2 regions of the Streptomyces sp. NPDC055749 genome follow, and region 2 is predicted to be linked to the other one. Evidence: riboswitches for the same ligand, from Rfam matches in the RefSeq annotation. Region 2 holds a riboswitch; the other holds the start of a gene.

Region 1 (3,201 bases), on a different contig from region 2:
CATGTGGTGGACGAACCAGAGCACGGAGTTCGCGATGCCGTTGTACGCGTCGGCGTGCAGGCCGGCGTCGATGTCCAGCATCCGTACACCCGGTTCGGCGACCCCCTGCCTGACCGCCTCGCGGTCGCCGTCGCTCAGGGCCGCGCACACCCACAGCTTGTCGTCGACGGCACTGAGGCCGGAGACGAGGCCGCCTCCGCCCCGTTTCGATGTGAGCGAGCCGTCCTCGCCCTGTGCGTACGACACGGGGCCGCGGTTGGACGCGACGAGGACCTGGGCAGCGTGCTCGGAGACCATGTAGCGGAATCTAGCCCGTTCCGTAACCCCCCAAACGTGAGTACGGCGGGTCAGGTCAGCCGTGGTCGCGCTGGCGTCCACGGCCGCGGGCCGCCGCGCGGGCGACCACTCCGGCCCCCGTCAGGGCGAGCGCGAGGCCGCCGAGCAGCCACAGCCGCTCACCGCTGCTGCCGGTCTCGGCCATCGATCCGTGCGCGGAGCTCGGGGCGGCCGTAACCAGGACCATCACGGCGGAGCTCAGCAGGGACAGTGCCATAAAGCGAGGAAATGCCATAAAAGTAAATCTAGGTAATTTTTATGACTAAACGTGTTACGCCGCGCGGCGGGACATGTACTCCGCGATCTCCCGCATCGGTGGCCGCTCCTCCGTGTCCACCACATGCGTGCGCGGTACGAAGCCGCTCTCGCCCCGCTCGAACTGGGTGAGCGCGGGCCGCACCAGATGGCCGCGGGAGAGCCGGAGCTGCGCCGTGCGGTAGATCGTCGCCGCCATCCGCCCCAGCGCCTGGCCGTCCTGGTGGCGGTGTCTGCGTACGCCGACGTCGACCTGCGCCAGCGCGTCGAGGCCCACCGTGTGCAGCGCGTCGATGAGCAGGCCCAGCTCCACTCCGTAACCGACGGGGAAAGGGAGCTGTTCGAGCAGGGAGCGCCGCACCGCGTACTCGCCGCCGAGCGGCTGGACGAATCCGGCCAGCTGCGGCCAGTGCAGATTGAGCAGGGGCCGCGCCACCAGTTCCGTGACACGACCGCCCTGACCGGCGGTGTCGCCAAGCGGGCGGTCGTACATCGCCTTCACGAACTGCACCGAGGGATCGGTGAGCAGCGGTCCGATGGTGCCGGAGACGAAGTCCGCGGAGAAGTCCTTGAGGTCGGCGTCGACGAAGCAGACGATCTCGCCGCTCGTGACCAGCAGTGACCGCCACAGGACCTCGCCCTTGCCGGGCACGGCGGGTATCCGGGGCAGGATCTCGTCCCGGTGGACCACCCGGGCGCCGGCCTCCCGGGCGACCTTCGCGGTGGCGTCCGTCGAACCGGAGTCGATCACCACCAGCTCGTCGACCAGCGGGATCCGCTCCATCAGCTCGCGCCGGATCGTCGTCACGATGTCGCCGACCGTCTCCGCCTCGTTGAGGGCGGGCAGAACGACACTGACACTCGCGCGGTGCGGATCGCGTGTCCTGGCGGCTGCGAGACGATCCAGCGGGCGATCGGCAGCCGACCAGGAACGCCTGGTCAGCCAGCGTTCCACCTCTTCCAGCACGGTCGATACTCCCTGTATGTGATCCATCTCGCGGTTCGGACGACTATCTCAACCGTCCGAGGCTTCGGTTACAGTCTTGAACAACGCGAACGGCCCTTGCATCCCGGGGTCCGCCCGCCGACAAATGCCTGGATCGGTGATCCAGTGCCACAGCGCTCATCCAGAGGGACTGAGGGAACGGCCCGTTGAAGTCCCGGCAACCCCCCCACCGACCGCGAGGTCACGGTGGGGAAGGTGCCAAATCCGTCTTGTGGCGAAATGCGTCACGAGGAAGATGAGGAGAAAGGGCCTCCGCCATCATGGCTGTGCAGACTGTTGAGACGAACACCAATTCCTCTGTGGACCTCGGTCCCGCCGTGGCACTTTCCTGCCGCGAGTGCGGCGAGCGTTTCGAGCTCGGCCCCCTTTTCGCCTGCGCGTCCTGTTTCGGGCCGCTCGAAGTGGCGTACGACCTGCCGAGCGGCTCCCCCGACGAGCTGAAGAAGCGCATCGAGGCCGGACCCAACAACATCTGGCGCTACGCGCCGCTGCTGCCGGTCCCCGCCGATGTCGCGGACAAGCCCAACATCAACCCCGGCTTCACCAAGCTGGTCAAGGCCGACAACCTCGCCCGTGAGCTGGGCGTCACCGGCGGTCTGTACGTCAAGGACGACTCCGGCAACCCGACGCACTCCTTCAAGGACCGCGTCGTCGCGATCGCCGTCGAGGCCGCCCGCGCCTTCGGCTTCACCACCCTGTCCTGCTCCTCCACCGGCAACCTCGCCGGTGCGGTGGGCGCCGCCGCCGCCCGCGCCGGCTTCCGCTCCTGCGTGTTCATCCCGCACGACCTGGAGCAGGGCAAGGTCGTCATGGCCGCGGTGTACGGCGGTGAGCTGGTCGGCATCGAGGGCAACTACGACGACGTCAACCGCTTCTGCTCGGAGCTCATCGGCGACCCGCTCGGCGAGGGCTGGGGCTTCGTCAACGTCAATCTGCGCCCGTACTACGGCGAGGGCTCCAAGACCCTGGCGTACGAGATCTGCGAGCAGCTCGGCTGGCAGCTGCCCGACCAGCTCGTGATCCCGATCGCGTCCGGCTCGCAGCTCACGAAGATCGACAAGGGGCTCCAGGAGCTCATCAAGCTCGGTCTGGTCGAGGACAAGCCGTACAAGATCTTCGGTGCCCAGGCCGAGGGCTGCTCCCCGGTCTCGGTGGCCTTCAAGGCCGGTCACGACGTCGTGCGCCCCCAGAAGCCGAACACGATCGCCAAGTCCCTGGCGATCGGGAACCCGGCCGACGGCCCGTACGTGCTGGACATCGCCCGCCGCACCGGCGGCGCCGTGGACGACGTGAACGACGAGCAGATCGTCGACGCGATCAAGCTGCTCGCGCAGACGGAGGGCATCTTCGCGGAGACCGCGGGCGGGGTGACGGTCGGCGTGACGAAGAAGCTGATCGAGGCGGGTCTGCTCGACCCGACGCTGACCACGGTCGTCCTGAACACCGGTGACGGCCTCAAGACGCTCGACGCGGTGGCCGCGACCTCGCAGGCGACCGCGACGATCCGGCCGAGCCTGGACGCGTTCCGCGACGCCGGCCTGGCTACGAGCTGACCACCCGAGACCGAAGGAAGGCACCCACCATGAGCGTCAAGGTCCGCATCC
Region 2 (3,201 bases):
TGCGAACTGTTCCAGTCCTCGACGACGAAGGAGATGACGCCGACCCGCGGGGCGTCGTCGCCGAACAGCGAGAGCACCCTGACCTCGGGCACCTCGGCGAGTCCGGCACGGACCTCGGAGACGAGCCGCTGCTCGCGGGCGACGAGGCTGTCGAAGCCCGCCTCGGTCAGCGCCTTGCAGGCGGAGGCGATCGAGTAGACGCCGATGACGTTGGGCGAACCGGCCTCGTGGCGGGCCGCGGTGGTGTGCCACTCCACGTCCACGCCGCCGTCGGTGCGCCGGGCGACCTTGCGCGAGGCCCCGCCGCCGGCCAGGTACGGCTCCGCGTCCTGGAGCCAGTCGGCGCGGCCCGCGAGGACTCCCGAACCGAACGGCGCGTACAGCTTGTGTCCGGAGAAGGCGACCCAGTCGACGTCCAGCTCCGCGATGTCGACCGGGTGGTGGGGCGCGAGCTGCGCGGCGTCCAGCACGATGCGCGCACCGTGGGCGTGGGCGGCGGCGGCCAGCTCCCTGACCGGCCACAGCTCGCCGGTGACGTTGGAGGCACCGGTGACGCAGACGAGCGCCGGGCCGTAGGGGTCGCGCTCGGCGAGCGCGCGCTCCAGGGCCTCGACGGCCTGCCCCGGGGTGCGGGGAGCGTTGAGGTAGGTCACGCGGGCGTCGCGCCACGGCAGCAGTGAGGCGTGGTGCTCGGTCTCGTAGACGAAGACCTCGCAGTCCGCGGGGAGCGCGGCGGCGAGCAGGTTGAGGGAGTCGGTCGTGGAGCGGGTGAAGATCACCTGGTCGTCGGCCCGGCAGCCGAGGAACTCCGCGACCGTCCTGCGGCTGCTCTCGAAGAGGTCCGTGGAGAGCTGCGAGAGGTAGCCGGCACCCCGGTGGACGCTGCCGTAGTACGGGGCGTACGCGGCGACGTCGTCCCACACCCGCTGGAGCGCCGGGGCGCTGGCCGCGTAGTCGAGGGCGGCATAGGTGACTTCGCCACCGGTAACGAGCGGAACCGTGACGTCCTTGCCCAGAACCGGCAGCGGGGCACAAATGGACTGGTCGATGGCAGCGGTGGAGACAGACATGGCGAACTCCCGTAACAGGCAGGCGAATTCCGCGCGCCGACGAGTACGCGGCAGCGCAGGAGAAGAGGAAAGGAGGGTGCGCGGAGGAGGGCCGGGAGGGGCCCTATCGCATTCGCTTGCTCACAAGAGACTCCCTAGGGACCAGGACCCCGGGGGTTGGCATTCACAGATGCCGAGGGGCCCGCGCTTGCCGTAGACCTCGCTGCCTACGGCCTGGTCTTCACCCGGGGCACCCCGCCACGGACGGAGGGTTGCCGGACAGCGAGCCGGGGCCTATTCGCTGTCACTCATGACCTGCCCAGCATCTTGCCATACGCACGGACATGCGCAAGGCGCGGTCCGCTATCCGGACCGCGCCCCGTGCGTACAGCGTCTGTTCAGGCGTTGCTGGCCGCCACCCAGCGCTCCAGCACCCGCTTGGCCGCACCGGAGTCGATCGACTCCCGCGCCCGTACGATCCCGGCGGCGATCTCCTCGTTCAGCGTGCCCGTCCCGCCGTCCAGGGCGACCAGCGCCGCCGCCGTGTTGAGCACCACCGCGTCGCGTACCGGACCGGTCTCGCCGTCCAGCAGCCGGCGGGCGACATCGGCGTTGTACGAGGCGTCGGCGCCGCGCAGGGCCTCCACGGGCACCAGCTCCAGGCCGACGTCGCGCGGATCGAACGCCTCCTCGCGCACCGCACCGTCCCGGACCACCCAGACCCGTGAGGTGGCCGTGGTGGTCAGCTCGTCGAGGCCGTCGTCGCCGCGGAAGACCAGGGCCGAGTTGCCGCGGTCGGCGAGGACGCCCGCCACGATGGGCGCCATCCGCAGATCGGCGACGCCGACGGCCTGGGCGCGCACCTGGGCCGGGTTGGTGAGCGGGCCCAGGATGTTGAACGTGGTCTGCGCGCCGAGCTCCTTGCGGGCCTTGGCCGCGTACCGCAGGGCGGGGTGGAACTTCACGGCGAAGCAGAAGGTGATGCCCGCCTCCTCCGCGACCTGGACGACGCGCTGCGGGGTCAGTTCGAGGTTGACGCCGAGCTTCTCCAGGACGTCGGACGACCCGCTCGCCGACGAGGCGGCCCGGTTGCCGTGCTTGACGACCTTGGCGCCGGTCCCCGCGATGACGATCGCCGACATCGTGGAGATGTTGACCGTCTTGGCGAGGTCTCCGCCGGTGCCGACGATGTCGACCGTGCGGCCCGGTACGTGAATGGTGTTGGCGTGTTCGTACATGGCCCGTACGAGCCCGGTGACCTCGTCGACCGTCTCGCCCTTGGCGCGCAGCGCGACGGCGAAACCGGCGATCTGCGCGTCGGTCGCCTCGCCGCTCATGATGCGGTCCATCGCCCACGCGGTGTCGTCCGACGACAGGTCCTCGCCACGCAGCAGCGGGTTCAGCACGCCCGGCCAGGAACGAGCCGCCACGCTGTCGCCGCCGTCCGGGGTCACAACGTTCATGGTCCGCTCCTGGGGTCCACAGCCGATAAGGGGATGGCCTCTACCTTATCCAGCCCGGAGGGCGGCAAAGAGCCCCGTCCATTCGATGGACGGGGCTCTCGCTGTGGCGATCAGTTCAGGTGATCAGTGGTGGCCGTGGCCGCTGGTGATCTCCTTGTACTCCTCGGTGGTGGGCTTGGCGATCTGGTTGTCCTCGCCGTAGTAGCCCTTGCTGAGCTTGACGCGCAGCTTCTCCACCGGGGAGACCTTGCGCTTGACACCGTTCTCGTCGACCGCAGGGCCGATCTCGGCCGGCTTGTACTGCTCGTGCGCGGTCAGCGTGTGCAGCTGGCCCGGGCTGAGCGGCTCGTGGATCTCGACGAACTCACCGTGCGGCAGGCGCTTGATGATGCCGGACTCGCGTCCGTGCAGCACCTTCTCCTTGTCGCGGCGCTGAAGGCCGAGGCAGATCCGCTTCGTCACGATGAACGCGACGACCGGAGCCACGAAGAACGCGATCCGGACGAACCAGGTGATGGCGTTGATCGACAGGTGGAAGTGCGTGGCCCACAGGTCGTTACCACCACCGACGAGCAGTACGAAGTACCAGGTGATCCAGGCCACGCCGAACGCCGTGCGTGTCGGCACGTTGCGCGGGCGGTCCAGGATGTGGTGCTCGCGCTTGTCCTTGGTGACCCAGGACTCGATGA

The links. Region 2 has a riboswitch for S-adenosylmethionine ahead of ACWGO0_RS24405 (aminotransferase class V-fold PLP-dependent enzyme). Riboswitches for the same ligand answer to the same signal wherever they lie in the genome.
Region 1: it holds a riboswitch for S-adenosylmethionine, as region 2 does, so the genes downstream of both, thrC (threonine synthase) here and ACWGO0_RS24405 (aminotransferase class V-fold PLP-dependent enzyme) in region 2, are expected to answer to the same signal.

Annotation. Positions count from the first base shown of each region.
Region 1 is NZ_JBSHFH010000049.1:33,135-36,335, forward strand. It holds gene ACWGO0_RS29205 (alpha,alpha-trehalose-phosphate synthase (UDP-forming)) at 1-297, opposite strand, end outside; gene ACWGO0_RS29210 (hypothetical protein) at 353-553, opposite strand; gene ACWGO0_RS29215 (glucosyl-3-phosphoglycerate synthase) at 608-1,558, opposite strand; SAM riboswitch class I at 1,712-1,839, shown strand; gene thrC (threonine synthase) at 1,858-3,150, shown strand; gene ACWGO0_RS29225 (MoaD/ThiS family protein) at 3,180-3,201, shown strand, end outside.
Region 2 is NZ_JBSHFH010000035.1:15,223-18,423, reverse strand. It holds gene ACWGO0_RS24405 (aminotransferase class V-fold PLP-dependent enzyme) at 1-1,070, opposite strand, end outside; SAM riboswitch class IV at 1,249-1,365, opposite strand; gene trpD (anthranilate phosphoribosyltransferase) at 1,448-2,512, opposite strand; gene qcrB (cytochrome bc1 complex cytochrome b subunit) at 2,636-3,201, opposite strand, start outside.